4 regions of the Streptomyces sp. NPDC019443 genome follow, and region 1 is predicted to be linked to each of the others. Evidence: riboswitches for the same ligand, from Rfam matches in the RefSeq annotation. Region 1 holds a riboswitch; each other region holds the start of a gene.
The links. A riboswitch is a leader RNA that binds a small molecule or an ion and turns the genes downstream of it on or off. The one in region 1 is predicted to bind cyclic di-AMP.
Positions count from the first base shown of each region.

Region 2: another riboswitch for cyclic di-AMP. It lies ahead of ACH492_RS34285 (M23 family metallopeptidase); the one in region 1 lies ahead of ACH492_RS14875 (transglycosylase family protein).
Region 3: another riboswitch for cyclic di-AMP. It lies ahead of ACH492_RS29965 (M23 family metallopeptidase); the one in region 1 lies ahead of ACH492_RS14875 (transglycosylase family protein).
Region 4: another riboswitch for cyclic di-AMP. It lies ahead of ACH492_RS31030 (NlpC/P60 family protein); the one in region 1 lies ahead of ACH492_RS14875 (transglycosylase family protein).

Region 1 is NZ_JBIRYJ010000004.1:143,149-150,658, reverse strand. It holds gene ACH492_RS14895 (SurA N-terminal domain-containing protein) at 1-155, shown strand, start outside; gene ACH492_RS14890 (nucleoside triphosphate pyrophosphohydrolase) at 178-1,179, shown strand; gene ACH492_RS14885 (cytochrome P450) at 1,176-2,426, shown strand; gene ACH492_RS14880 (transglycosylase family protein) at 2,539-3,435, shown strand; cyclic di-AMP (ydaO/yuaA leader) riboswitch at 3,724-3,895, shown strand; gene ACH492_RS14875 (transglycosylase family protein) at 3,899-4,561, shown strand; gene eno (phosphopyruvate hydratase) at 4,847-6,133, shown strand; gene ACH492_RS14865 (septum formation initiator family protein) at 6,231-6,704, shown strand; gene ACH492_RS14860 (DUF501 domain-containing protein) at 6,741-7,274, shown strand; gene ACH492_RS14855 (exopolyphosphatase) at 7,271-7,510, shown strand, end outside.
Region 2 is NZ_JBIRYJ010000018.1:17,823-25,332, reverse strand. It holds gene ACH492_RS34315 (hypothetical protein) at 1-55, shown strand, start outside; gene ACH492_RS34310 (YciI family protein) at 297-710, shown strand; gene ACH492_RS34305 (RNA polymerase sigma factor) at 704-1,939, shown strand; gene ACH492_RS34300 (hypothetical protein) at 2,342-3,613, shown strand; tRNA gene ACH492_RS34295 (tRNA-Met) at 3,791-3,864, shown strand; gene ACH492_RS34290 (PP2C family protein-serine/threonine phosphatase) at 4,052-5,215, shown strand; cyclic di-AMP (ydaO/yuaA leader) riboswitch at 5,515-5,669, shown strand; gene ACH492_RS34285 (M23 family metallopeptidase) at 5,681-6,742, shown strand; gene ACH492_RS34280 (aldo/keto reductase) at 6,901-7,510, shown strand, end outside.
Region 3 is NZ_JBIRYJ010000012.1:118,049-125,558, forward strand. It holds gene ACH492_RS29950 (DNA topoisomerase (ATP-hydrolyzing) subunit A) at 1-660, opposite strand, end outside; gene ACH492_RS29955 (M16 family metallopeptidase) at 820-2,184, shown strand; gene ACH492_RS29960 (M16 family metallopeptidase) at 2,202-3,569, shown strand; cyclic di-AMP (ydaO/yuaA leader) riboswitch at 3,799-3,962, shown strand; gene ACH492_RS29965 (M23 family metallopeptidase) at 3,975-4,745, shown strand; gene ACH492_RS29970 (GntR family transcriptional regulator) at 4,924-5,601, shown strand; gene ACH492_RS29975 (HPr family phosphocarrier protein) at 5,749-6,030, opposite strand; gene ACH492_RS29980 (GNAT family N-acetyltransferase) at 6,192-7,510, shown strand, end outside.
Region 4 is NZ_JBIRYJ010000013.1:142,949-150,458, forward strand. It holds gene ACH492_RS31025 (hypothetical protein) at 51-404, shown strand; gene ACH492_RS31030 (NlpC/P60 family protein) at 466-1,638, opposite strand; cyclic di-AMP (ydaO/yuaA leader) riboswitch at 1,641-1,804, opposite strand; gene pcrA (DNA helicase PcrA) at 2,101-4,542, shown strand; gene ACH492_RS31040 (M23 family metallopeptidase) at 4,574-6,130, opposite strand; gene ACH492_RS31045 (esterase/lipase family protein) at 6,397-7,239, opposite strand.

The DNA of each region.
Region 1 (7,510 bases):
ACCAGGCGTTCACCGCCGCTGCCAAGGCGCTGGACATCGACGTCAACCCCCGCTTCGGCACCTGGGACGACCAGAAACTCGAGCTCGGCAACTACAAGGCCCCGTGGATCACCCAGGTCAGCAAGGAGCCGGAGCCCGTCGAGGCGGGTGCGTAGCGGCGCGAGGTAGGTTCGAGGGGTGACCACAGAAGCACCAGTCGCCCCCGGCCGAATCGTTCTGCTCACCGCAAGCCACCGCGTCGCGCCCGGGCTGCTGTCCTGGCCCGCGTGGCAGACGCTGCACGCTGCCGACCGGGTGCTCTGTGCCGACGGGGCCCACCCCCAGCTGCCGTATCTCCGCGAGGCCGGTGTTGCCGTGGAGATAACGGCCATCACCGCGCAGGAGCTGGTCGACGCCTGCGCCGGGGGTACCTCCCGGGCCGAAGGCTCTGGGGGAGGTCGCACCGTCGTGGTCGTCCCCTCAGGCGAGGGCGATACGGCCCTGACCGACGGGCTCGCCCGGCTCGCCGGGTCCGGGCGGGTGCAGATGCCGGACCTGGAGCTGCTTCCCGGCTCGTACGACCTGCCCGGCGCCCGTCTCCTCGACCTCGTCCAGGTCATGGACCGGATCCGCGCCGAGTGCCCCTGGTCGTCGACCCAGACCCACAAGGGCCTCGCCAAATACGGCATCGAGGAGGCGTACGAACTCGTCGAGGCGATCGAGGACGGCGACCGTGACGAGCTGCGCGAGGAGCTCGGGGACGTACTCCTGCAGGTCATCTTCCACGCGCGCATCGCGCAGGAGGACGAGGACGAGCCGTTCTCCATCGACGACGTCGCCGGGACGATCGTCGAGAAGCTCATCCACCGCCACCCGCACGTCTTCGGCGACGAGCACGCCGAGACGCCGGAGGACGTGAAGGAGCACTGGCTCCGCACGAAGGCGATCGAGAAGCAGCGCGATTCCGTGACGGACGGCGTGCCGCTGGGTCAGCCCGGCCTCGCCCTCGCCGCGAAGCTCGCGGGCCGGGTCCGTACCGCCGGCCTCGACGTCCCGCTCCCCGCCGGCCGGGGCACCGGCTACGAACTGCTCGCCCTCGCCGTCAGGGCGGAGGAGTCCGGCACCGACCCCGAGGCCGCCCTGCGCGCCGCGGCCCGCGCCTACAGGGACGCGATCCGCGCCGCCGAGGGGCAGGAGTGAGCGCTCAGCCCGAGCTGTTCACCTGGGAGTTCGCCACCGACCCCTACCCCGCCTATGCGTGGCTCCGGGAAAACTCGCCGGTCCACCGGACCACCCTCCCCAGCGGAGTCGAGGCATGGCTGGTGACGCGGTACGCCGATGCCAAGCAGGCCCTCGCCGACCAGCGGCTCAGCAAGAATCCCGCGCATCACGACGAGCCCGCCCACGCCAAGGGGAAGACGGGCATCCCCGGCGAGCGCAAGGCCGAGCTGATGACCCATCTGCTGAACATCGACCCGCCGGACCACACCCGGCTGCGGCGGCTGGTATCGAAGGCGTTCACCCCGCGCCGGGTTGCCGAATTCGCACCGCGCGTACAGGAGTTGACGGACCGGCTCATTGATGGGTTCGTGGAGAGGGGGGAGGCGGATCTTATTCATGAGTTCGCGTTCCCGCTCCCCATCTACGCCATCTGCGACTTGCTCGGCGTCCCGCGCGAGGACCAGGACGACTTCCGCGACTGGGCCGGGATGATGGTGCGACATTTCAAGCCGGGCCAGGGCGGCGGGCCGCGCGGCGGCGTCGCCCGCTCTGTGAAGAAGATGCGGGGCTATCTCGCGGAGTTGATCCACCGAAAGCGGGAGGAGCCCGGGGACGACCTGATCTCGGGGCTGATCCGGGCCAGCGACCACGGCGAGCACCTCACCGAGAACGAGGCCGCTGCCATGGCCTTCATCCTTCTCTTCGCGGGTTTTGAAACCACCGTGAACTTGATCGGCAATGGGGTATATGCCCTGCTTCGTAATCCGGAACAGCGGGAGCGGCTCCAGACGTCTCTCGCCGCCGACGAGACCGAGCTGCTGGCCACCGGTGTCGAAGAACTCCTGCGCTACGACGGGCCCGTGGAGCTCGCCACCTGGCGGTTCGCCACCGAGGCGCTCGTCATCGGCGGGCAGCGGATCGCGGCGGGCGATCCCGTACTCGTCGTACTCGCGGCCGCCGACCGGGACCCGGAGCGGTTCGCCGACCCGGACAGCCTCGATCTGTCCCGGCGCGACAACCAGCATCTCGGGTACGGGCACGGCATCCACTACTGCCTCGGCGCGCCCCTCGCGCGTCTCGAGGGGCAGACCGCGCTCGCCACGCTGCTCAGGAGAATGCCGGACTTGCGGCTTGCAGGCGATCCGGCCGATTTGCGGTGGCGTGGAGGTCTCATTATGCGCGGATTGCGCACTCTGCCGGTTGAGTTCACCGCTCGACAGATCTGACGCATTGTCAAGACTGTGACTTTCACGTGATCTCCGCTGCATCGACTTGTGACTTCCGTTCGAATGCGGCTACGTTCACCGTCGTCTCAGTAGTCACGTGAAAGGCAACCGCATGCGTTCCGGGAACGGGCGACACCGCCGACCTCGTCAGGCTCCTGCCATTGTTGTCGCGGCAGGGGTGACGGGATCGGCCATCGCCATCCCCCTTCTCGGCGCCGGTTCGGCCTCCGCCGCCGACGCCTCCACGTGGGACCGCGTCGCGGAGTGCGAGAGCGGCGGCATGTGGAGCGCCGACCTCGGCAACGGGCACTACGGCGGGCTGCAGTTCTCGCAGGAGACCTGGCAGGACTTCGGCGGTACGGACTACGCGGCCCGCGCCGACCTCGCCAGCCGCTCGCAGCAGATAGCGGTCGCCGAGAAGGTCCTCGACGCGCAGGGCCCCGCGGCGTGGCCCAGCTGCGGGGCACTCGCCGGCCTGAAGAACGACGGTGCCGCCACCGGCGTCGACCCGGGCATCGTGCCGTCGCCCGAGCAGAGCGACCCGGTCGAGTCGCTCATACCCACGAACCCCTCCGCCGAGCCCACCACTGCGGCGTCTGCCGAGCCGACCGCGGACCCGGCCGGGTCGGCCGAGCCCGCCGAGCCGGCGGCCACGGACGGGGCGCCGGGCGCCGACAGTGGCGGCGGCAAGCACCGTGGCGAGGCCGCCCCGGAGCAGACCGAGCCGGGCAATACGGACAATGAGCGCGAAGCGGGTCGGCATGCCTCGCGAGGTGACGGTTCGGCACGCGACAATGCGGGCAACCCGGATGAGGCGGGCGAGACGGGCAATGCGGACGCCGCGCCCGGTGAGTACACCGTCCGGCCGGGCGACAGTCTGTCGGCCATCGCCGACAAGCAGAAGCTCTCCGGCGGCTGGACCGAGCTCTATGAGGCCAACCAGGAGACCGTCGGTGCCGACCCCGACCTCATTCTTCCTGGCCAGAGCCTCGATCTGGGCCTGAAGTAGAGGCGATTCGCAGGCAGTTCACGGTCAGTTCGCGGGCTTATGTCCGAGTCTGTGCAAGTGAGACATGAGTCTCTTTGTCCCAACTGCCGTGACTTGCCCGGCGGAACCACTCATTCCGCCCCCCACCTGCGAAAACGGGTGTGACCGGAGTGGCGAGATGGGCGTTTTCTCCCCGATGTTCCTCCTTTGAACATCGGGGAGAGCTGTGTTTACGGTCTGAACCGCTCGCCACCGCGGGCGCCGCTGACCGTCACGCCAAATCCTGCCGACGGTTCGGGGGAGTAGTCGTCGCGCAGAGCGCCGAAGGCAGGAGCGGGGGACCCAAGGTAAGCGCCGGCCCCGGCCGTTGAGATCGACGGCTCCAACCGGCTTGGGGTGAAGCCGCGCGCAGGACGCGCGGCCGGGCAACTCGTCGGCCCGAACCCGACAGCTCACCTCGTAGGCGTCGGTGAGGAGAAGTTCCATGCTGTTTTCCAGCAAGGGCAAGCACCGTCGCCCGTCCAAGGCCACTCGTTTCGCCGCGATCGCCGGCGTCACCGGTGCGGCCGTCGCCGCCCCGCTCCTCGGCGCCACCTCGGCGTCCGCCGCGACCGCCTCCGAGTGGGACCAGGTCGCCCAGTGCGAGTCCGGCGGCAACTGGTCGATCAACACCGGCAACGGCTACTACGGCGGCCTGCAGTTCTCGGCCTCCACCTGGGCCGCGTACGGCGGCACGCAGTACGCCGCGAGCGCCGACCAGGCCTCCAAGTCCCAGCAGATAGCGGTCGCCGAGAAGGTCTTGGCCGGCCAGGGCAAGGGCGCGTGGCCGAACTGCGGCGTCAACCTGTCCAACGCCGCGTACGGCGGCGCCGCCGACGCCGGCACCACGCAGCCGGCGCAGCCGAAGCGTGCCGAGGTTCCCACCACCCGCTCCGAGCGCCCCGCCGCCCCGGCGAAGCCCGCCGCGAAGGCCAAGGGCTTCAAGAAGGGCGACGGCGAGTACAAGGTCAAGGCCGGCGACACCCTCGGCAAGATCGCCGAGACCGAGAAGGTCAAGGGCGGCTGGCAGAAGCTGTTCGACCTGAACAAGGACATCATCGACGACGCGGACGTCATCTACCCGGGCCAGCAGCTCCACCTGAGCTGACCCCGCTCCGCCCGAGCCGGCTGCCCCGGCTCCGCCCGAGCTGACCCCCGGGCCCCAGAGCACCCCGGTCCGGCGCGCTATCCCCCGTACGCGCCGGGCCGGGGTTCTGCCTTGTCACTGCCTGTTCATGCCCTTTTCCGTCCCAGCGGGCGGGCACCGGCCGACCGATGCCCCGGAGCCGGTTAGGCTCTTGCCGCAAGGCCACGGAGACCCTGCGCTGCCCTGCACTGCTTGTGTCCCACTGCTTGAGTCACATTTAGCGTCACATCCCAGAAGGAGATGCTCGTGCCGTCCATCGACGTCGTCGTAGCCCGGGAAATCCTGGACTCCCGAGGCAACCCCACGGTCGAGGTCGAGGTTGGCCTCGACGACGGCAGCACGGGTCGTGCTGCTGTTCCGTCCGGCGCCTCCACCGGTGCGTTCGAGGCTCTTGAGCTCCGCGACGGTGACCAGAACCGCTACCAGGGCAAGGGCGTCGAGAAGGCCGTCCTCGCCGTCATCGAGCAGATCGGCCCGGAGCTCGTCGGGTACGACGCCACCGAGCAGCGCCTGATCGACCAGGCGATGTTCGACCTGGACGCCACCCCGGACAAGTCCTCGCTCGGCGCCAACGCGATCCTCGGCGTCTCCCTCGCCGTGGCGCACGCCGCCTCCGAGGCCTCCGATCTGCCGCTCTTCCGCTACCTGGGCGGCCCGAACGCGCACCTGCTGCCCGTTCCGATGATGAACATCCTGAACGGCGGCTCGCACGCCGACTCCAACGTGGACATTCAGGAGTTCATGATCGCCCCGATCGGCGCGGAGTCCTTCTCCGAGGCCCTGCGCTGGGGCGCGGAGGTCTACCACACCCTCAAGAAGGTCCTGAAGCAGAAGGGTCTGTCCACCGGCCTGGGCGACGAGGGCGGCTTCGCGCCGAACCTCGACTCCAACCGCGCCGCGCTGGACCTGATCCTCGAGGCCATCAAGGAAGCCGGCTACGCCCCCGGCAAGGACATCGCGCTCGCGCTCGACGTCGCCGCGTCCGAGTTCTACAAGGACGGCTCGTACGAGTTCGAGGGCAAGTCCCGCTCGGCCGCCGAGATGACGGAGTACTACGCGGAGCTCGTCGCGGCGTACCCGCTCGTCTCCATCGAGGACCCGCTGTTCGAGGACGACTGGGCCGGCTGGAAGGTCCTCACCGACCAGCTGGGCACCAAGGTCCAGATCGTCGGCGACGACCTCTTCGTCACCAACCCGGAGCGCCTCGCCCGCGGCATCGAGGACGGTGCCGCGAACGCCCTGCTCGTCAAGGTCAACCAGATCGGTTCGCTGACCGAGACCCTGGACGCCGTCGAGCTCGCCCAGCGCAGCGGCTTCAAGTGCATGATGTCGCACCGCTCCGGCGAGACCGAGGACGTGACCATCGCCGACCTGGCCGTCGCCACCAACTGCGGCCAGATCAAGACCGGTGCCCCGGCCCGCTCCGAGCGCGTCGCCAAGTACAACCAGCTGCTGCGCATCGAGGAGATCCTCGACGACGCCGCGGTGTACGCGGGCCGCTCGGCGTTCCCGCGGTTTCGCTATGCGAACTGATCGGTACAGCAAGGGCTGACGCTCTCTCTTACGTACGTCCCCAGCCGCGGTCCCGTACCGTGTCCGGGGACGTACGTACGTAATGGGGAGGCGGGACATGGCCGGGCAGGACCGCGATCGGTTCTCCACCACGACCAGGATTCGGCTGCTCGGCGAGCAGACCGCCGCTCGCGTCTACCGGTCGCAGAACCGCAGGCAGGCCCGCCGCTCCCGGCTCACCGGCCGCGCGGCCTTCCTGGCCCTGGTGGTCTGCTCGCTGGCCGTCGCGCTCGCGTACCCGATGCGGCAGTACGTCTCCCAGCGCGCCGACATCGCCGAGCAGGAGCGTCGGATGGCGGACGCCAAGGAGCAGGTCGAGCGGCTGAGGGACGAGAAGGCGCGGCTCCGGGACGACATGTACATCCGGCGCCTCGCCCGCGAGCACCTGCATCTCGTGCTGCCGGGAGAGACCAGCTACATCATGATCAACCCCGAGGCCGCCGAGAAGCGCCGCACCGAAGAGGGGGCGACCGACCGCCCCTGGTACTCGAACGTCTGGGACGGCGTCGACAACGCCGACCGCACCAAGTAGCAGCCACACAGAAGCACCGCTAGAACCAAGGCAGGCATGGAAACGCCCCCTCCCACCACCGCCCCGACCGAGCCCACCGACGCGGACATCGCCGCGTTCAAGAAGCAGCTCGGCCGTCCGCCGCGCGGACTGCGCGCCATCGCGCACCGCTGCCCGTGCGGTCAGCCCGACGTCGTCGAGACCGCGCCGCGGCTCCCCGACGGCACCCCCTTCCCGACGCTGTACTACCTGACCTGCCCGCGGGCCGCCTCGGCGATCGGCACGCTGGAGGCCAACGGCGTGATGAAGGAGATGAACGAGCGCCTCGCGACGGACCCGGAGCTGGCTGGCAAGTACCGCGCCGCCCACGAGGACTACATCGCACGCCGCGACGCCATCGAGGTGCTGGAGGGCTTCCCGAGCGCGGGCGGCATGCCGGACCGGGTGAAGTGCCTGCACGTCCTGGTCGGCCACTCGCTCGCGGCGGGACCCGGCGTCAATCCGCTGGGCGACGAGGCGATCGCGATGCTGCCCGAGTGGTGGCGCAAGGGCCCGTGCGTCACGCCGTTCGAAGAAGGGGACGAGAAGTGACCCGGGTCGCCGCCATCGACTGCGGTACGAACTCCATCCGGCTGCTCGTCGCCGACGCGGACCCGGCCACCGGCGAGCTGGTCGACCTCGACCGGCGGATGACGATTGTCCGGCTCGGTCAGGGCGTGGACCGGACCGGGCGGCTCGCACCCGAGGCGCTGGAGCGGACCTTCGCGGCCTGCCGCGAGTACGCCGCCGTGATCAAGAAGCACGGCGCGGAGAAGATCCGCTTCGTG
Region 2 (7,510 bases), on a different contig from region 1:
GCTGACACATCAAGGAATCCGCGTCATGGAGGCTGAAGAGGAGGAGCAGGGCTGAGGTGACGCCCGCGGACCTGATACGCGGCGCCCCGACAGGGCTCCACCGGTCGGGGCGCCGCGCCGGGCAGGGCCTGCTCCCCGATCAGCCCCGCATGCTCCCGGCGAGTGGTTCCGGCGAGTGGTTCGGACAAGTGGTTCCGAAAAATTCTCGGCGCGATGTCGAGAATCCGTCATCGGCTGCGACGTCCCCTGTGAGAGTTGCCCACCAAGGGTGGCTACGCATCCGAAGGAGCGACGACATGAAGTATCTGGTGATGGTCCAGGGCTCGCAGGCCGACTACGAAGCGATGCGCGGCACGGCGTCCGCCCACAGCCCGGCCTGGAGCGAGAAGGATCTGCAGGCGATGTTCGCCTTCATGGGCGAGGTCAACAACGACCTCTCCGAGTCCGGCGAGCTCGTGGACGGGCAGGGACTGGCCGAGCCGGCCCTGACCCGCCATGTCACCGTGGACAAGGACGGACGGCCTGTGATCACCGACGGTCCGTACGGAGAGACCAAGGAGCTGCTCGCCGGGTACTGGGTGCTCGACTGCGAGAGCCTGGAGCGGGTCACCGAGATTGCCGCGCGCGTCGCGCAGTGCCCCGTTCCCGAAGGAGCCACCGACTACCCCGTGGTCATCCGGCCCATCCAAGACGGCGGAGGCGGTTGTTGAGACGTACGACCGAGGTCGAGGACCTGCTGCGCCTGCACGCGCCGCAGGTCCTCGGTGCGCTGGTACGGCGGTACGGACACTTCGGCCCGGCCGAGGACTCCGTACAGGAGGCGCTGCTCGCCGCCGCGCAGCAGTGGCCTGAGCAGGGACTGCCCGACAATCCGCGCGGCTGGCTGATCAAGGTCGCGTCCCGTCGTCTGACGGAGCAGCTGCGCAGCGAAGAGGCCCGGCGCAGACGCGAGGAGACGGTCGCGGCGCTGACCCCCCGGGACGCGTTCACGGCGCCCGCGCCCGGTGAGAGCCGCGCCCCCTCCGAGGACGACACGCTCACTCTGCTCTTTCTGTGCAGCCACCCCGAACTCACCCCGGCCGCGCAGGTCGCGCTCACGCTGCGGGCCGTCGGCGGTCTGACCACGGCCGAGATCGCCCGCGCGCATATGGTGCCCGAGGCGACTATGGCCCAGCGGATCAGCCGTGCCAAGCAGAAGATCAAGGGCGTGCCCTTTCGGCAGCCGGGGCCCGAAGATCGCGATCGGCGGCTCGCCGTGGTGCTCCAGGTGCTCTACCTGATCTTCAACGAGGGCTACACGGCCACGTCCGGCAGCGATCTGCACCGTGCCGACCTGGCCGGCGAAGCGATCCGGCTGACCCGGGCCGTACGCCGGCTGCTGCCCAAGGAGGGTGCGGTGGCGGGGCTGCTGGCGCTGATGCTGCTCACCGACGCCCGCAGCGCGGCGCGCACCGGCCCGCACGGCGAGCTGATCCCGCTCGACGAGCAGGACCGCACCCGCTGGGACCAGGAGTCGATCGCGGAGGGCACATCCCTGGTGGAGGAGGCCCTGTCCGAGGGGCCGGCCGGGGCCTACCAGCTGCAGGCGGCGATCGCGGCGCTGCACGACGAGGCGGCGCGCGCCGATGACACGGACTGGCCGCAGATCCTCGGCCTGTACGACCTTCTCGTACGCCTCGCTCCCGAGCCGATGGCCGAACTCGGCCGGGCCGTGGCCGTCGCCATGGTGCACGGGCCCGAGGCCGGGCTCGCCGAAGTCGCCAAGCTGGAGGACCGGTTGGCGGGCCACCACCGGCTCGACGCCGTACGCGCGCACCTGCTGGAGAGGGCGGGAGACGTCGAAGGCGCACGCGCCGCCTACCAGTTGGCCGCCCGGCGCACCCTCAGCGTCCCGGAGACGCGCTACCTCCAGATGCGGGCGGCTCGTCTGCTGCCCTGACGCGGTCGGCGCAGCTCGCAGCCGGACCGGCCAACCCCCCCGGCCAGCGGCGGGTTTTGGCACGGCGGGCGCTGTTGCGAAGTGGTGACGGTACGGGGATTGTCCGGCCGATCTTGAGCGGTGAAGATGAGCACATCGCCGCAAGCCGGGACCGCAAAGCACCGAACGGGCCCGAAGAGGCCCTGGAGGGACCCAGAGGGACCCAGAGGGACCCAGGGCCTGCGAGGGACCCAGAGGCCTGCGAGGGACCCAGAGGGACCGAAGAGGACCGGACGGACGGCGATCTCTCATCTCGGTTGACCGCCTGTCGCGGCGCTCTGCCGCGCTGCTCTTTCCTACGGCCAACTGTCGCCCATCCAGCGGTAGTTCGGCCCCTAGTCGATTCCTTGGGGGGAGTCCACCATGTCCGTTCGCCTTGCCGCCGCAGCCGCGATCACCGTCGCCGCCACCGCCGGCGCCACCCTTGTCCCGCTCACCGCCGCCGCCTACGCCACCCCGGTGGCCTCCGGCAAGCCGCTCACCATCGAGCTGGGCGCCCCGGCGCCGGGCGGGCCGCTGACCCGTGGCGGCGCGAGCGAGACCTTCTCCTTCACGGTGAAGAACTCCGCGGACAAGCCGGTGGACTTCCAGCCGTGGCTGGTCGGTGAGACGGACGGCGCGAGCCCCTTCGCGGCCTCGCACCTCGTCTTCGACGTGCAGCCGGTGAACGCCCCGGCGACCGACGAGTTCGTCGGGCAGCAGGGCATCGGCGCGCAGGGCTACTTCCACCCGGCCCAGCAGGGCAGGCACGCCCCCTTCTCCGTGCCGGCCAAGGGCGAGCTGAGCTGGAAGGTGTCCATCGGCCTCGGCAAGAACTACCCGTCCAACAACGGCAACCTGAGGCTCGTCGCCGCAGACCTGGCCGGGAACGCGCAGTACGAGAAGGACGACGGCGTCGCCTTCGAGACCAGCCCGAAGATCAACGCCGCACCCGCCTCCATGTGGCTCAGAACCGACGAGAACGAGCCCATCAAGCCCGGCCTGTGGGGCAACGTCGACCTGTTCCACCAGCTCAAGGGCGAGGGAACCTTCGACACCGATCTGGCGACCACCCTGGAGATCGCTCCGGAGCCCGACGCCGACGGAGAGGTTCCGGAGCTGGTGATCGAGGAGTGGCTCGGCGACGGCAAGCTGGTCAGGGCCCCGAAGGTGCCAGGCCTGGACAGGTGGCAGCTGGCCGACCTCCCCAAGAGTTACTTCACCGAGAAGGGGAAGCTGCACCGCTACATCCTTCGCGTGCGCGTCATCGACTTCAAGGGCATCCAGAAGCCGGTCAAGCTCACGCTGCGGGCGACGACATCGCTGACCGAGGGCAACACGAGGCCGTTCCTGGAGGCCGAGGCCAAGATCACGGTCGCCCCCGAGCGCGGCACCGCCCCGAGCGGCGAGCCGACCACGAACCCCTCCCCGACCGCGTCTGCCTCGCCCTCCCCGACTCCGTCCGCGACTCCGTCCGGGACCCCGTCCGCTTCCGCCACGACCTCGGCGGCGGCCGCAGCGAACGACGCCGTCACCACCACCGGCGCCCTCGCCAGTACTGGCTCTTCCAGCTCCACCCGGTACGCGGCGATCGCCGCCGCGGTCCTGATCGCCGCCGGCGGCGCGCTCACGGCACTCCGCCTGCGCCGCCGCTGAAAAAACAGCGCGCCTTGCCGCTTCGCAGCCGGGCGACACATCCCTCCGGAGGGGCTCCTGAGCCGCTCCGGAGGGCTCGGGAGCGGCTTCAAAGCGGCTTCAATGCGGCTTCAGAGCAGGCGTGCTCGTAAAATGGAGTTGATCTTGCTCCGGATGGCGTAAGGTTGTGTTCACCGACGCGGGGTGGAGCAGCTCGGTAGCTCGCTGGGCTCATAACCCAGAGGTCGCAGGTTCAAATCCTGTCCCCGCTACTGAAGACAGTGGCCCGGCACTCGATGAGAGTGCCGGGCCACTGTCGTATCCCCTCACTCACGCCTTTCGCGCTCACACTCGCGTCGCCCGGTTGGCCGATGGTGAGTCGCCGCCCGGCGCGGCTACGGCCAGCCTGGGAAGGGCGCGGTACCGTCCGCAGCCAGGCGGACGGGCAGGAGATCACAGGTGGCGCACCGACAGCAGGCCGGCGGCTACAGCGCTCCTCGTATCGTCCGTGTGCTGCCCACGCTGATGATCGTCGGCGGTCTTGTCTTCGACTACTTCACCCCGCCCAGATTCACTGCCGTGCCGTTCTTCACGGCCGCCCCGCTGATCGCCGCGCCCTTCTCCTCCTGGATCGCCACGCTGCTGACCGGCATCGCGGCGACCCTGTCCGTGCTCGGTCTGCGCTACTACAACGAGACCGTGTCCGAGGTCACGTCGTTCACCGAGCTGTTCACCGTTCTCACCGTCGCCGGGCTCGCCCTGCTCATCAACCGCCTCGTACGGCTCAGCCGTGAGCGCCTCGCCTCCGCCAGGGTGATCGCCGAGGCCGCCCAGCGCGCCGTGCTGCCCGCCCCCGCTGCCCGGATCGCCGGGCTGCACATCGCCGCGCGGTACGAGGCGGCGGAGGCCGACGCCTTCATCGGCGGCGACCTCTTCGCCGTACAGGACACGCCCTTCGGGGTGCGGCTGGTGGTCGGAGACGTACGGGGCAAGGGGCTGGAGGCGGTCGAAACGGTGGCCGTGATCCTCGGGGCCTTCCGGGAGGCTGCCGAGCAGGAGAGTTCGCTCGAAGGGGTCGCCGCGCGTCTTGAGCGGGCACTGGCGCGCGAGGGCACGCGGCAGGACGAACTGGACGCCGTCGAGGGGTTCACCACCGCCGTGCTCGCCGAGATCCCGCGCGGCGAGGGCGTGGTGCGGGTGGTGAACCGGGGCCACCCGGAACCGCTGGTGCTGTACGCCGACGGGGACGTGGACATCCTGGAGCCGACCCAGGCCGCGCTGCCGCTGGGAATGGGCGAACTGGGGGCGTGGCCGGACCGGTCGGATGCGCATCCGCTGCCCCCCGGGGCCACACTGCTCCTCTACACGGACGGTCTCTCCGAGGCGCGTGATGCGGGCGGCGTCTTCTACGACCCCGGCGAGCGGCTCGCGGGTCGGCTCTTTCCCGGGCCCGAGGAGCTGCTGGACGCGCTCGTCGACGACGTACGACGGCATACGCGCGGCGCGGCCACGGACGACATGGCGCTGCTGGCGGTCGGCCGCCCCGCTCAGGGGCAGCCGGACCGCCGCAGGACCGTGCCGGTCGTCAGAGCCCTTGCAGGATCGGAGCGCCGGAGCGAGTGAAGGCCCATCGCGCGGCCATGGGCCCGACGAAGGACGCGGCCACGGACCCGACGCGTCCGACGCAGGACCCGGCACCGTGCGTAGTCGAAGCGCACCCCTCCGCATAACATTTGAAGCACTGTCAGACGAGGGCTCCGGCCCGAGAGTAGATCAAGTCGCCCGACTCCGGCCGCTTGTGTCCTGGTTGGTCCCCGTCAAAGTCGTTAATGATCAGTCGGAACAGCTTGGAATACGACCCCGGAGTCTATTAACGTTCGATAACGCAGCGCGGTCGTCCCAGTCGTCGCTAGAGACGGCACCGTGCGCACGCGCCGAATCCCGCAAGGGAACCGGGGAACCACCAATTGGGGTGAATCGGGCACCTTTGCCGCTCTTTCCGCGGTCGAGGCGCCCGTAGGAGACCTTCCTGCTCCGAACCCGTCAGCTAACCCGGTAGGCGAGAAGGAAGGAAAGGAGCACGCCTCCGTGGCGTCCAACAAGCCTGCCCCCGAAGCACCCTTCGGAACCCTGGAAACTGACTTCTTCGGCGACGAACCGGCGGAGCGGGCATGGGAGGAATGGAACCCCACCGAGGACTCCGTCCGTCCGGTGCGCGGCCGGCACCGTGTCATGAAGCAGCGCGGCGGGCTCGCCCGCAGCTCCACGGTGCTCGGCGTCGGCGTGATCGCCGCGGTAGGCGCGGGCGGCATGGCAACCGCGCAGAGCAAGCCGCCGGTCTCCATATCGCTCCCCGACTCGATCGCGGACAACCTGCCCGACGCCAAGTCCCTGCCGGGCGTGGGCTCCCTGATGGACGACGCGTCGGACGCCGACGCGGGGAACGTGAACGCGGCCCCGCTCACGGCGATGAGCCTCGCCACGGACTCCGGCGCCGAGGCCGGAACGGACAGCGCGGCCGGCGCCGGTGAGGCGCTGCGCGCCCGCATTCTCCAGCAGGCCGAGCAGCAGCAGGCCGAGGCGGACGCCGAGGCGAAGGCGGCCGCGGAGAAGCTCGCGGCCGAGAAGGCCGCGGCGGAGGCCGCGAAGCAGCAGACCGCGGCGGAGGCCAAGGCCGAGGCCGAGAAGCTCGCGGCCGAGAAGGCTGCGGCGGCCAAGGCGGAGGCCGAGCGGCTGGCCCAGCTCGCAAAGAGCTACGCCCTGCCCACCTCCTCGTACACGATCACCTCCACGTTCGGCGAGTCCGGCTCCATGTGGTCCTCGGGCTACCACACCGGCCTGGACTTCGCGGCCCCGACGGGCACGCCGATCAAGGCGGTGCACAGCGGCACCGTCAAGTCGGCGGGCTGGTCCGGTTCTTACGGCTACCGCACGGTGCTGGAGCTCGAAGACGGCACGGAGGTCTGGTACGCCCACCAGTCCTCGATCTCGGTCAGCGCCGGCCAGAAGGTGACGACGGGCGAGACGATCGGCCGCGTCGGCGCGACGGGCAATGTGACGGGCCCGCACCTGCACCTGGAGGTCCACACGCCTGGCGGGTCGGGGCTCGACCCGATGGCGTGGCTGCGCGGCAAGGGCCTCAGCGTCTGATCGTGCGCCACAGTCCCCGGCAGCTCTGGCGCACACCCCCCGACGCCGGAGCTGCCGGTACAGCGCGTAGACCCGGACAGCGCGTAGAGGTACAGCGCGCAGAACGGAACAGCGCGTAGATCGGAATAGCGCGCGCCACCACGGTCGTTGATCAGCCCATGACTTCTCTCCGGACCCTCGGCTCGTCCGACATCGCCGTCTCCCCGCTCGCCCTCGGCGGCAATGTCTTCGGCTGGACCGCCGACCAGGCGCAGTCCTTCGCCGTGCTCGACGCGTACGCCGCCGTCGGCGGCAACTTCGTCGACACTGCCGACGCCTACTCCTCCTGGGCGCCGGGCCACGTGGGCGGCGAGTCCGAGACCGTCATCGGCAACTGGCTCGCCGCGCGCGGCAACCGTTCCGACGTCGTCGTCGCGACCAAGGTCGGCGCGCACCCCCAGTACCGGGGGCTCTCCGCCACGACTGTCAGGGCCGCGGCCGAGGAATCCCTGAAGCGGCTGCGTACCGACTACATCGACCTGTACTACACGCACTTCGACGACCCGAGCGTCCCCGTCGAGGAGATCATCACCGCCCTCGACCAGCTGGTGCACGACGGCAAGGTCCGTGCCATCGCCGCCTCCAACCTCAGCGCCGAGCGGCTCCAGGCGTCCCTGGACTTCTCGGAGCGCGAGGGGGTTGCCCGTTATGTCGCGCTGCAACCGCAATACAACCTGGTCTCCCGCGACACATACGAGGGCGAGCTGCGGGACACCGCCGCCCGTGCCG
Region 3 (7,510 bases), on a different contig from region 1:
CATCAGCGTCTCGAGGTCCGCGCCCGGGTGCTTGATCAGATGGCGGGCGGCGGCGATGACCTCGCCCAGATTGTGCGGCGGCATGTTCGTCGCCATGCCGACCGCGATCCCGGACGCGCCGTTGACCAGCAGATTCGGGTAGGCGGCGGGGAGAGCGACGGGCTCGCGCTCCTGGCCGTCGTAGTTCGACTGGAAGTCGACGGTGTCCTCGTCGATCGACTCGGTCATCAGTGACGTCGCGTCGGCCATCCGGCACTCGGTGTACCGCATGGCGGCCGGCGGGTCGTCATTGCCGAGCGAGCCGAAGTTGCCGTGCCCGTCGACCAGCGGCAGGCGCATCGAGAACGGCTGGGCCATCCGCACCAGGGCGTCGTAGATCGACGCGTCGCCGTGCGGGTGCAACTTACCCATGACCTCGCCGACGACACGGGCGCACTTCACATACCCCCGGTCGGGGCGCAGGCCCATCTCGTTCATCTGGTACACGATCCGGCGGTGCACCGGCTTCATGCCGTCACGTGCGTCCGGCAGGGCCCGGGAGTAGATCACCGAGTACGCGTACTCGAGGAAGGAGCCCTGCATTTCGTCCACCACGTCGATGTCGAGGATCCTCTCCTCGAAATCGTCCGGCGGCGGGGTCTTCGTGCTGCGGCGGGCCATCGCGGCTGCTGCTCCTTCGCGTACCAGGTCTGGAACTGACGCCGACCATTGTGGACCGTCCCACTGACAACGCCGACCGCGACCCGGGAACTTCGCCAGGTGTCAGCGCGCTTGCATACAGTGGCAGGACTTCTCCATATCGCGATCGAAGGGACGTACATGCCCATGGGTCACACGGCCACAGCGCAGGCCGGTTCCGGCGGCCTGACAGCGACTGAGCACCGGCTGGCCAACGGCCTGCGCGTGGTGCTCTCCGAGGACCACCTGACCCCGGTCGCCGCTGTCTGCCTCTGGTACGACGTCGGCTCACGCCACGAGGTCAAGGGCCTTACCGGCCTCGCCCACCTCTTCGAGCACCTGATGTTCCAGGGCTCGGGCCAGGTGAAGGGGAACGGCCACTTCGAGCTGGTCCAGGGCGCCGGTGGCTCGCTGAACGGCACCACCAGCTTCGAGCGCACCAACTACTTCGAGACGATGCCCACACACCAGCTGGAACTGGCGCTCTGGCTGGAAGCCGACCGGATGGGCTCGCTGCTCGCCGCGCTCGACGACGAGTCGATGGAGAACCAGCGCGACGTCGTCAAGAACGAGCGCCGCCAGCGGTACGACAACGTTCCGTACGGCACGGCTTTCGAGAAGATGACCGCCCTCGCCTACCCCGAAGGCCACCCGTTCCACCACACGCCGATCGGCTCGATGGCCGACCTGGACGCGGCGACCCTCGAGGACGCCCGCACCTTCTTCCGTACGTACTACGCGCCGAACAACGCCGTGCTGTCGGTCGTCGGCGACATCGACCCGGAGCAGACGCTCGCCTGGATCGAGAAGTACTTCGGCTCCATCCCGGCCCATGACGGAAAGCAGCCACCCCGTGACGGATCGCTGCCGGAGATCATCGGTGAGCAGCTGCGCGAGGAGGTTGTCGAGGAGGTCCCGGCCCGTGCGCTGATGGCCGCCTACCGGCTGCCGCACGACGGCACGCGCGAGTGCGACGCCGCCGATCTGGCGCTGACCGTCCTCGGCGGCGGCGAGTCGTCCCGGCTGCACAACCGTCTGGTGCGCCGTGACCAGACGGCTGTAGCGGCCGGCTTCGGTCTGCTGCGGCTGGTCGGCGCGCCCTCGCTCGGCTGGATGGACGTGAAGACGTCCGGCGGCGTGGAGGTCCCGCAGATCGAGGCCGCGGTCGACGAGGAGCTCGCGCGGTTCGCCGCGGAGGGCCCCACGCCCGAGGAGATGGAGCGCGCGCAGGCCCAGTTGGAGCGCGAGTGGCTGGACCGGCTCGGTACAGTCGCGGGCCGCGCCGACGAACTGTGCCGGTACGCAGTGCTGTTCGGTGACCCGCAGCTCGCGCTGACCGCCGTGCAGCGGGTGCTGGACGTCACCGCCGAGGAGGTGCAGGCGGTCGCCAAGGCCAGGCTGCGCCCCGACAACAGGGCAGTGCTGGTCTACGAGCCCATCTCGGCCGACGACGGCGAGGGCGACGACAGCGACGAGACCGACGAGCACGAGGGGACCGACCAGTGAGCGACGCTGCCGTGACCATGCAGTTCCACCCGCAGCCGGCCGCCGGAGAGGCCCGGCCCTGGGCGTTCCCCGCCCCCGAGCGCGGCACGCTGGACAACGGGCTCACGGTGCTGCGCTGCCACCGTCCCGGCCAGCAGGTGGTGGCTGTCGAGATCTGCCTCGACGCGCCGCTGGACGCCGAGCCGGAGGGCCTCGACGGCGTCGCCACGATCATGGCGCGCGCCCTGTCGGAGGGCACCGACAAGCACTCCGCGGAGGATTTCGCGGCCGAGCTGGAGCGCTGCGGAGCGACACTCGACTCGCACGCCGACCACCCCGGCGTCCGCGTCTCCCTGGAGGTCCCGGTCTCCCGGCTGCCCAAGGCGCTCGGCCTGCTCGCCGACGCGCTGCGCGCACCCGCCTTCGCCGACAGCGAGGTGGAGCGGCTCGTACGCAACCGTCTCGACGAGATCCCGCACGAGACGGCCAATCCGGGCCGCCGTGCCGCCAAGGAGCTTTCCAAGCAGCTCTTTCCGGCCTCCCTGCGCATGTCGCGCCCCCGTCAGGGCACGGAGGAGACGGTGGCCCGGATCGACTCCGCGGCCGTGCGGGGCTTCTATGAGGCGCATGTGCGGCCCGCCACGGCCACCGCGGTGATCGTCGGCGACCTCACCGGGGTCGACCTGGACGCCGTGCTGGCCGACACCCTCGGCACCTGGAAGGGCGACAGCGCCACGCCCCGTCCCGTACCGCCGATCACGGCCGACGACACGGGCCGCGTGGTCGTCGTGGACCGGCCGGGCGCCGTGCAGACGCAGCTGCTGATCGGCCGCATCGGGGCGGACCGCCACGACCGCGTCTGGCCCGCGCAGGTGCTCGGCGCGTACTGCCTGGGCGGCACCCTCACCTCCCGCCTGGACCGCGTACTGCGCGAGGAAAAGGGCTACACCTACGGCGTGCGGGCCTTCGGCCAGGTCCTGCGGTCCGCCCCCGACGGTTCGGGCGCCGCGATGCTCGCCGTCAGCGGCTCGGTGGACACCCCCAACACCGGACCGGCGCTGGAGGACCTCTGGAAGGTGCTGCGCACGCTCGCGGCCGAGGGGCTCACCGACGCCGAGCGGGATGTCGCCGTGCAGAACCTGGTGGGCGTCGCCCCGCTGAAGTTCGAGACGGCGGCGTCCGTCGCGGGCACGCTCGCCGATCAGGTCGAGCAGTCCCTCCCGGACGACTACCAGGCGCAGTTGTATGTACGGCTGGCCGAGACCGGCACCGTGGAGGCGACGGCCGCGGCCGTCAACGCCTTCCCGGTGGACCGGCTTGTCACGGTGCTCGTCGGCGACGCCTCGCAGATCGAGGAGCCGGTCAGGGCACTGGGCATCGGTGAAGTGACCGTTGTCACGGGCTGATTGACCGCAAGACGATCCGTCATACCTGGCAAACAACTTAAAACAGACAAGCGGAACCCCGGCCTCCAAAGCGACGCCGGGGTTCTGTCTTATGCCCGGTTTGTTGGAGAGGCTGCCTGTCTGCCCTGTGGCATGCACTACAAAAGGGCCTGTCTGTTTGGTGAATGAAAGATGCCCCGCCTAGCGTCGGTCCGGCTGTCCGCCAGTTGCCCGCCGCACCCGCGGCATCGGACAGTCATCGCCGAGTCCCCGTCAGGCGCGAGCCTGGGGAGCCGGGGACCCAATCAGTCCCTGGGGTGAATCGGACGCCTTCGCACCGTGCGGAGGGGCCCGTAGGAGACCTTCCTGCTCCGAACCCGTCAGCTAACCCGGTAGGCGAGAAGGAAGGAAAGGATCAGCCACTACATGGCGTTCACCCGTGCCACCGGGAAGCACCGTGCCCCGAGCCGTCTGACGCGCAAGAGCGCGAGCATGGCGGGCGTCGCGGCCCTTGCCACCACCGGCGTCATCGGAACCCTCGCTTCCCCGGCGCTCGCCGCCGAGCCCGGTGCCACCGCGGTCGAGGACACCGGCCTGACCCAGATCGTGGCCGCCGACTCGCTCGCCGACCAGATCGCCGACCAGGCCGCCGCCCAGAAGCAGGAGGCCGCAGAGGCCGCCGCCAAGGCGAAGGCCGAGGCTGAGGCCAAGCGCAAGGCCGAGGCCCGCGCCAAGGCTGCCCGCGAGGCCAAGGAGCGCGCCGCCCGTGAGGCCGAGCGCAAGCGCCTCAACTCCTTCGTCTCGCCGATCTCCGGCTCGTACGTCTCCACCGGCTACAAGACCGGCGGCGCCGTCTGGTCCTCCGGCAGCCACACAGGCATCGACTTCCATGCGGCGTCCGGCACCACCGTGCACGCGGTCGGCTCCGGCACCGTCGTCGAGGCCGGCTGGGGCGGCGCGTACGGCAACAACGTCGTGATCAAGATGAACGACGGCTCGTACACGCAATACGGCCATCTCTCGTCGATCAGCGTCTCAGTGGGTCAGAGCGTCACCCCTGGCCAGCGGATCGGCCTCTCAGGCGCGACCGGCAACACCACCGGGCCACACCTCCACTTCGAAGCCCGCACCAGCCCGGAGTACGGCTCCGACATCAACCCGGTCGCGTACCTGCGCGCGCACGGCGTCGGCGTCTGAGCGACACCCGAGTGGACGAAGGCCCCGGCCGCCGCCGGGGCCTTCGGTGTTCGGTCCTCTGGCCAAAAGATATCCATGAATTTCCAGGTGCCATCGGAAAATCCGGCCCACTGCAATAGAGTCACCGAACAGGCGTCAATCGGCTGCGTTTCGCGCGGATTAAAGCGGAGGTTCGGTCATGCGCATTCCCGCGCACTCGGTATGCACGGCGATCCGCGACGACATCGTCTCCGGTGTATTCGAGCGCGGCAGCCGGCTCACCGAGGAGCAGCTGGCGCGCCGCTACGGCGTCTCCCGGGTCCCCGTGCGCGAGGCCCTGCGCACGCTGGAGTCCGAGGGTTTCGTCACCACTCGCCGGCACGCCGGCGCCTGCGTCGCCGAGCCCACCGAGCAGGAGGCGGCCGACCTGCTGGAGGTCCGGATGCTGCTGGAGCCGCTGGGCGCTGCCCGGGCCGCCAAGCGCCGTACGGAAGCGCACCTCAAAGTCCTGCGTGGTCTGGTCAGGCTGGGGCAGGAGCGGGCCCGCCGTGGCCAGGGCGAGGATCTGCGCTCGCTGGGCGGCTGGTTCCACGAGACGCTCGCCCAGGCCTCCGGCAGCCCCGGTCTGACCGCCCTGCTCACCCAGCTGCGGCACAAGATCACCTGGATGTACGCCGTCGACCAGCCCGCCAAGCCCATCGAGTCCTGGGCCGAGCACGGCGCGATCGTGGACGCCGTGGCGCGCGGCGATGTGGAACGGGCGCGGGCGCTGACCGCCCTGCATGCCGAGCGGGCCACGGCCGCGCACCGGCTGCGCGGTCCCGAGCGGGTGAGGACTTCGCAACATGCCGTAAACACCGCGAGCGCCCGTAATTAACAGCCGCACCGTATACAAAGAGAAGATATTCGTGGGGCGGATTTTATGCTGCCCGAATTCATGGTGCCCGGACCGCAAAAAGCGGAGCCGCGGTCTCCCGAATTCGGGATGCCGCGGCTCCGTCGTTGAGCAATTCGACTGGCAGGTTCAGACGGTCTCGGGAAGCTCTTCGAGCCCCTCGGCAACCAGCTTGGCCAGACGGTCCAGGGCGGCGTCGGCGCCGTCCGCCTCGGAAGCGAGCACGATCTCCTCGCCGCCCTGAGCGCCCAGGCCGAGCACCGCGAGCATGGAGGCGGCATTGACCGGGTTGCCGTCAGCCTTGGCGATCGTCACCGGGACGCCGGCGGCCGTGGCGGCACGGACGAAGATGGAAGCGGGGCGGGCGTGAAGGCCCTCGGCCCAGCCGACATTGACGCGGCGCTCAGCCATGGTGTTGCCCTTCAAGTCTTAGCGGTTGTCTAGACCAGTCTCTCATGCGTTGCGGCGTGCTCGTACCGGCCTTGGGCCGGGGGCGGCCGCCGATCGGATCTCCCCAGACTGCCCGCGGCCAACGGCCGCCGCTACTGGTGGGTGAGCCTTACGCTTTCGGCATGCAGACCGAGCCGGACCACGCCTACCCCGATCACTGGGAAGCAGACGTGGTGCTGCGCGACGGCGGCACCGCACGCATCAGGCCCATCACCACCGAGGACGCCGAGCGACTGGTCAGCTTCTACGAACAGGTCTCGGACGAGTCGAAGTACTACCGCTTCTTCGCGCCCTATCCACGGCTCTCCGCCAAGGACGTCCACCGCTTCACCCACCACGACTACGTGGACCGGGTGGGTCTCGCGGTCACGGTCGGCGGCGAATTCATCGCGACTGTCCGCTACGACCGGATCAACGCGCAGGGCCGCCCCGCGAGTGCCCCTGCCGACGAGGCCGAGGTCGCCTTCCTCGTGCAGGACGCCCACCAGGGGCGCGGGGTCGCGTCCACGCTGCTCGAACACATCGCGGCGGTCGCCCGCGAGCGCGGGATCCGGCGCTTCGCCGCCGAGGTGCTGCCGGCCAACAACAAGATGATCAAGGTGTTCCGGGATGCCGGCTACACCCAGAAGCGCAGCTTCGAGGATGGCTCCGTCCATCTGACCCTCGACCTGGAGCCGACCGCCGAGTCCCTCGCCGTGCAGCGCGGCCGCGAGCAGCGCGCGGAGGCCCGCTCCGTGCAGCGCCTCCTCGCGCCCGGATCGGTCGCCGTCATCGGCACCGGCCGTGCGCCGGGCGGTGTGGGCCGAACCGTGCTGCGCAACCTCCTCGATGGCGGGTACACCGGGCGTACGTACGCGGTGAACCGCGCCTTTCCCGAGGGGCAGCGAGAGGTGGACGGCGTACCCGCCTTCCGCTCGGTCGGCGAGATCGGGGAGCCGGTCGATCTCGCGGTCGTGGCGGTTCCCGCCGAACGGGTACCGGAAGCGGTCGCCGACTGCGGCGAGCACGGCGTCCAGGGTCTGGTCGTCCTCACCGCCGGATACGCCGAGAGCGGCGCGGCCGGGCGGGAGCGGCAGCGCGAACTGGTGCGGCAGGCCCGCTCGTACGGCATGCGCATCATCGGCCCGAACTCCTTCGGCATCATCAGCACATCGGACGCCGTCCGCCTCAACGCCTCCCTCGCGCCTCAGTCGCCGGCGCCGGGCCGTATCGGCCTGTTCACCCAGTCCGGCGCGATCGGTATCGCCCTGCTGTCGGGCCTCCACCGGCGCGGCGCGGGCCTGTCCTCCTTCATCTCGTCGGGCAACCGCGCGGACGTGTCCGGCAATGACTTTCTGCAGTACTGGTACGAGGACCCGGACACCGATGTCGTCCTGCTGTACCTCGAATCGATCGGCAACCCGCGCAAGTTCACCCGCCTCGCGCGGCGTACGGCGGCGGT
Region 4 (7,510 bases), on a different contig from region 1:
GGCATACCTGCCTGGAGATCGGTGCTATGGGGAGGGTTAGGCTCCGCGACATGGACGTACTCATCAATGTCTTCGTCGCCCTGCACATCATCGGCATCGCGTCGCTGCTCGGCGGCTTCCTCACCCAGATGAAGGCGATGGGCGCGGGAACGGCCCGCTTCACCCCGGCAATGCTGCACGGCGCGCTGACCATGCTGATCACGGGCGTGGCACTGGTGGGTCTGAACCAGGCGGACGACCAGCCGGTGAACAACCTGAAGGTCGGCATCAAGCTGGCGGTGCTGGTTGTGATCCTGGGCCTGGTGTACGTCAAGCGGGACGAGGAGAAGGTGGACAAGGCGCTGTTCGGCGCGGTGGGCGGGCTGGCGGTCGCGAACATCTTCATCGCGACGCTCTGGACGTGAGCCGGACATGAGAACGCCCGGGCGCCGAAGTCGGCCCCGGGCGTTCGTGCGCTGAGCGGTCTCAGGCCGGGCGCACGCTGCCGTAGATCGGCATGTAGTAGATCGACTCCTCGCGGACGTTCGTACCCGGCTTGGGCGCGTGGATCATCTTGCCGTCGCCGATGTAGATGCCGACGTGGCTGATGTCGTCGTAGAAGAAGACCAGGTCACCCGGGAGCAGATCCTTCGTCTCGACCCGCACGCCCACCTTCACCTGGTCCCAGGTGGTGCGCGGCAGGTCCACGCCCGCGGCCTTCCAGGCGGCCTGGGTCAGTCCCGAGCAGTCGTACGAGCTCGGGCCCGACGCGCCCCAGACGTACGGCTTGCCAATCTGGGAGCGGGCGAAGGAGAGGACCTTCTCCGCCTTCGCCGCGTACGTGGCTCCGCCCGTGGAACCGGAGCCGGTGTCCGACCCGGTGTCCGTGCCCGTGTCGCCGCCCTGGTTCTGCTCCTGCTCCTGGCGCCGGCGCTCGGCCTCCGCGCGGGCCTCCGCCTCCTCCTTGGCCTTGGCCTCGGCCCTGCGACGGGCCTCTTCTTCCTTCTCGCGCTCGATCGCCGCAAGCCGCGCCTTCTCCTCGGCCGTCAGCTTCGACAGCAGCGTGCGCGCCTCGGCGAGCTTCGCCTGGACGTCCTGCTTGCTGGTGCGCAGGGCCTGCTGGGAGCGGGTGAGCGACTCGAGGCTCTTCGTCGCCTCCGCGCGCTGCTCGGCGGCCGCGGCCCGCTGAGTCTCGTAGTCGTCGATCACACTGCGCTGACGGTCGGTCATCCGGTCCATCAGCTGCGTCTGGTCGAAGTACGCCTGCGGGCTGTCCGCGAAGAGCAGCGCGGCGGTCGGAGTGACCGCGCCCGTGCGGTACTGCGCGGCCGCGTAGGTGCCGAGCTCCCGCCGCGACTCGTTCAGCTTGTCCGTGCGCTTGGCGGCGTCGTCGAGGAGCTCGTCGACCTCGCGGCGCTTCTCCTCGGTCGCTTCCTTGGCCTTGTTGTACTTCTGGGTCGCCGTGCCGGCCTGCCGGTACAGGTCGTCGACCTTCTTCTGCACCTCTTCGACGGAGGGCTTCGGCTCGGCGGGTGCGGCATTGGCGCTCTGCGTCGACAACAGCGTGACGGAGGCGAGGGCTGCCGTCGTGAACCCGACGGCGGGGGAGGACTTTACGGTTCGACTTCGCGTTTTGCGATGCGACGCCAAGGCCGGCATCTCCTTCTTCCGTGGACCGCCTACCGGGTTAGCTGTCGGGTTCGGGCGGAACGGAAGATCGCCCTACGGACCGAGTGAGGCGCGGTCCGATTCACCCCGGTTGTGCATGGTGGGTCCCCGGTTCCGAACTCCCTTGTGGAAAGCCCGAATTCGGCGCAGGCCGCCCGATTGGCGTGGATCGCCATGGGGGTACGGGCCGCCTTGGGGGAGCACGCTAGCCAACTCGTGCGGCTGCTGTGAAGGTTGATGTTCGAAATGTCCGATACATTTTCGTGACCTTGGCGATCGGTGAACCGGCGCCCCCAAATGATGACCCGATGGTATAGGCCGATGACGGAGAGTCGCGGCGTCGATCGCCGGTCGAATCGCCCTCGAATCGGCCGTCGAAACGTCCTGTGCATCGTCCGGGGTATCCCAATGCGGCGGCGAGCTGTCAGTGCGGCGGCCTAGACTCGTAGAGCGATGAGCAGCCTCTTTGACGACAGCTTCCTGGCGGACCTCCAGCCCAGCGCGGAGCACCACCCGCCGCCGCCCGAGGACTCGGCCCCGGAGGAGATCCCTGACGATCTCTTCCAGGGCGCCTACGACGTCCCCCCGGCCCGGGACCCGTACCACCGTGACGGCGCTCCGCGCACGGTCGTGGACCCCGCCGCCCTGCTCGAGGGGCTGAATGAACAGCAGCGTGCCGCCGTCGTGCACACCGGCTCGCCGCTGCTGATCGTCGCCGGGGCCGGGTCCGGCAAGACCCGGGTGCTGACCCACCGGATCGCGTATCTGCTGGGCAGCCGCAGCGTCCACCCCGGCCAGATACTGGCGATCACGTTCACCAACAAGGCCGCCGGCGAGATGAAGGAGCGCGTCGAGCACCTCGTCGGCCCGCGCGCCAACGCCATGTGGGTCTCCACCTTCCACAGCGCCTGCGTCCGGATCCTGCGCCGGGAGTCCAAGAGGCTCGGCTTCACCTCGTCGTTCTCGATCTACGACGCCGCCGATTCCAAGCGCCTCATGGCCCTGGTCTGTCGTGATCTGGAACTCGATCCCAAGAAGTTCCCGCCGAAGTCCTTCAGCGCGAAGATCTCGAACCTCAAGAACGAGCTGATCGACGAGGAGACCTTCGCCGACCAGGCGGTCGACGGTTTCGAGAAGACGCTCGCAGAGGCGTACCGGATGTACCAGGCGAGGCTGCGCGAGGCCAATGCGCTGGACTTCGACGACATCATCATGACGACGGTGCATCTGCTGCAGGCGTTCCCGGACGTCGCCGAGCACTATCAGCGCCGGTTCCGCCATGTCCTGGTGGACGAGTACCAGGACACCAACCACGCTCAGTACACGCTCGTACGCGAGCTGGTGGGTCCCTCGGGCCCGGACGACGACCCGGCCGAGCTCTGCGTCGTCGGCGACGCCGACCAGTCGATCTACGCCTTCCGCGGCGCGACCATCCGCAACATCCTCCAGTTCGAGGAGGACTACCCGGACGCGACGACGATTCTGCTCGAGCAGAACTACCGCTCGACGCAGACGATCCTCTCCGCCGCCAACGCCGTCATCGAGCGCAACGAGAGCCGCCGCCCGAAGAACCTGTGGACCAACGCCGGCGCCGGCGCGCAGATCACCGGCTATGTCGCCGACACCGAGCACGACGAGGCGCAGTTCGTCGCCGACGAGATCGACCGGCTGACGGACGCCGGCGACGCGAAGGCCGGCGACGTCGCCATCTTCTACCGTACGAACGCCCAGTCCCGTGTCTTCGAAGAGATTTTCATCCGGGTCGGGCTGCCGTACAAGGTCGTCGGCGGAGTGCGCTTCTACGAGCGCAAGGAGGTCCGGGACGTCCTCGCGTATCTGCGAGTTCTCGCCAACCCCGAGGACAATGTCCCGCTGCGCCGCATCCTCAATGTCCCCAAGCGTGGCATCGGCGACCGAGCCGAGGCGATGATCGACGCGCTCGCGCTGCGCGAGAAGATCACCTTCCCGCAGGCGCTGCGCCGCGTCGACGAGGCGTACGGCATGGCGGCCCGCTCCGCCAACGCCGTCAAGCGGTTCAACGTGCTGATGGAGGAGCTGCGTACGGTCGTCGAGTCGGGCGCCGGACCGGCCACCGTGCTCGAGGCCGTCCTGGAGCGGACCGGCTACCTCGCCGAGTTGCAGGCGTCGACCGACCCGCAGGACGAGACGCGTATCGAGAACCTGCAGGAACTGGCCGCCGTAGCCCTGGAGTTCGAGCAGGACCGCGCCGAGGAGGAAGGCGCGGGCACGCTCGCCGAGTTCCTGGAGCAGGTCGCGCTCGTCGCCGACTCCGACCAGATCCCGGACGAGGACGAAGACGGTTCCGGCGTCATCACGCTGATGACGCTGCATACGGCGAAGGGCCTCGAGTTCCCGGTGGTGTTCCTGACCGGCATGGAGGACGGCGTCTTCCCGCACATGCGCGCGCTCGGCCAGGCGAAGGAGCTGGAGGAGGAGCGGCGGCTGGCGTACGTCGGCATCACGCGCGCCCGCGAGCGCCTCTATCTGACGCGGTCGTCGATGCGCAGCGCCTGGGGCCAGCCCTCGTACAACCCGCCCTCGCGCTTCCTGGAGGAGATCCCCGGGCAGCACCTGCAGTGGAAGCGGACCGGTCCGATGGCCGCGCCCGCCGGTCCGACGTCCGGCATCGCCTCGTCGCTCTCGTCCTCGCGCTCACGCGCGGGCGGCGGTGCTTCGGGCTTCGCCACGCGGCGTACGACCGACAAGCCGGTGATCTCGCTGGCGGTCGGAGACCGGGTCACGCACGACCAGTTCGGCCTGGGGACCGTGGTGGAGGTGACGGGGTCGAGTGCGGACGCGCAGGCGACGATCGACTTCGGGGACACCAAGCCGAAGCGCCTGCTGCTGCGGTACGCGCCGGTCGAAAAGCTCTGATCGAGCTCGGACCGAGCTCTGATCGGCGCTTTTACGTCGGGTCGAGGCCGTGGCTGCGAAGCCACGGCAGCGGGTCGATCGCCGAGCCGCCGCCGGGCCGTACCTCGAAGTGGAGGTGCGGTCCGGTGGAGTTGCCCGAGTTGCCCGAGTATGCGATGACGTCACCGGCCTTGACCGAACCGGAGCGGATCTTGGTGCTGCTGAGGTGGCAGTACCAGGTCTCGGTTCCGTCGGAGGCGGTCACGATGGCCATGTTGCCGTAGGCGCTGTTCCACTGCGTACGGACGGTGCCGTCGGTCGCGGCCATCACCTCGGTGCCGTACGACACCGGAAAGTCGATGCCGGTGTGCACGGACATCCAGTTGACGCCGGCCTGGCCGTAGTACGCGCTCAGGCCTTCCCGGTTCACCGGCAGTACGAACTTGGGGCGCAACGCCTCGCGGCGCTTGGCCTCTTCCTCGCGCTTCTTTTTCTCCGCCTCCTGGCGCGCCTTCAGGTCGAGGCGTTCCTGGGTGCGCGACGCGCGGTCGCCGAAGTCGCGGGCGTCGGCGCTGAGGGCGGCGAGCTGCGTGTCCATCTTGTTGTTGGCCGCGATCGCCTTGGGGGAGGACGGATCGGCCGCCTCCACGTTGCTGTCGCCCTTGGTGTCGCCGGTGCCGAGGCTGCCGACGGAGGCGGCGGCGATGCCGGCAACGCCCATCACACACGCGGAGGGCACAGCGACGGTGAGGAGCGCGGAGCGTTTCGCGGGGGTGCGGCGACGGCCGCGGGACCCGCCGGAACGGCGGACGGGGCGGGGGATGACCGCGGCGGCGATGGGTTCGGGTTCCGGCGCGAGTTCGTATTCGCCGTCGAGTTCGGCTTCCGCTTCGACTTCGGCTTCCGCTTCGAGTCCGGCCTCGGCCTCGGGCTGGGCCTCGGGTTCAGGCTCGGCTTCGTACTGGTACTCCTCGTACTCGTACGTGAGGTCCGACTGGAACTCCGGCTGGAATTCTGTGGTGAGGTCGGCGGGCGCCGCAGGGCTGAAGTCCTGGTCCGGGATGAACTCATGCTCCGGCGTGAACTGTTGCGGTACGTGCGGTACGACGGCTTCCGCGCCAGTGTTCCAGGCGGTGGCGTCGTATGTGCCGGTGTCGAAGGCGGGCGCCGTCCACTGTCCGGTGGTGTCGTACGCGAACGTGGCCGCGGCGGTTTCGTACTGATCCGTCTGCGCGGTCTGGTTCCACGCGCCGGCGTCCCACTGGCCCGTCGTGTCGTACTGGACCGCGGCGGCGTCGTAGTGGCCGGTGGTGTCGTACTGGCCGGTGGAGTCGTACTGGCCGGTGCTGCCGTACTGGGCGGTGCCGTCGTACTGCGCGTGAGTCTCGTACGGCGGGAATTGCTGCGCCTGCTGCGGCTGTTGTGCCTGCTGCGCGGCGTAGACGTCGTAACCGGAGGTCTGGTGCGACCCGGTGTCCCACTGGGTGGTGTCGTACTGGCCGCTGTGGCCGGCTTCGTAACTGCCGGGAAGCGCACCGAAGAGCGGGTCGGTGTCGAAGCTGCCAGTGGAGTAGCCGTCGTACCCGGCGTGGGCGTGCTGGTCGTTCACCAACTTCTCTCTCGCCTCGGCAGCAGGACCTGGGTTCTGGGGCCGTGGAGCGCAGGGGTCCCAGTGGGAAAGCAGTGGCGCGACTGTACCCGGCGGTATGCGACGGCGACAATCTTCGGCAGGTTTTAGGCAATCAGGAAACGGGCATTCGGATGCCTTTCGGCGGACTGTGGGCACAGCTTTGGCTCTATGTTCGAAAGGTGTTCGACGTTTCGTTACCCGGTCTGCCGGGGCTGGGCGTGGTGGCGCGCGCCGTCGAGCCCGAATCAGGCGACGGAGACGGCGCCGGATGTGCCCGTCGCGGGTTGGCTCGACTCCAGGGCCTGCCGGATGCCGGCCGCTACGGCCGGGTGGACCGGGAGCGCGAGATGCCCGATTCCGCTGACCTGTACGTTCTGAGCGATGAGGTCCGGGTGGTCGATGCATGCCGTCTCGACCGGGACCATCAGCTGGTCGAGATCGCTCCAGAAACTCACGAAGCGAGTGCGGCAGCCGGGCGCGGGCATGCGCAGCTCCTCGATCACGGCGGATCCGGGGCGCATCTGGCGCACGATGGGGTGCGCGCTGGCGAGCGGGGCGACGCTGGTGCCCGAATGTGGGGTGCCGAGGGTGACGAGCGTGCGTACCCGGTGGTCACCGCCCAGGCACTGTACGTAATAGCGGGCGATCAGGCCGCCGAGGCTGTGCCCGACGATGTCGACCTCGGACCGGCCCGTACGCGCGCAGATCTCCTCGATGTGCCGGCCGAGCAGCTCGGCGGCGGTGCGGATGTCGCAGGTCAGCGGGGAGTAATTGAGGCACTCGAGGTGCCGCCAGCCGTGCCGGGCGAGGGAGCGGCGCAGCAGTACGAACACGGACCGGTTGTCCACGAAGCCATGGAGGAGCACGGCAGGCGGGCGGTCCGCGCCGGGCGTCGGGAGCTGGGGATTCGGTCCTGGGGCGGGGGCCGGGTCGGGTTCGCGACGCTCCGGGACGAGGCCGGCGGGGTAGAGGAGCAGATGCCCGGCGAGGATGGCCAGCTCGAGGGTGGCGGCGCGCAGCAGCACGGCCGGTATTTGTAGGTGTCGCACGGGGCGCAGACACAGCGGAAAGAAGGGAAAAGCCTTCATGGCCGACCTCCCGTACGGCACGCTGGAGGACGGCTCCGTCCCCCGTGTGCCCTCGTGGGCGCCACTCAGGCCCTGTGCCCGTGCTGGGCCAGTACCGAAGAGGTCGTAACGCCGTGCCGCGCGGCTGACGGCACGGGGCTACGAACCCTGGAGCGGCTCCCGTAGCGATCGTTCCCGCGGTGGTGCGGTGCTGCGTGTGTGCCGCGTGGTGCGGGTACGACGCATAGCTAAGTTGTCCCATGTGTGATTTCCCCCTCGCTATCGGCCGCGA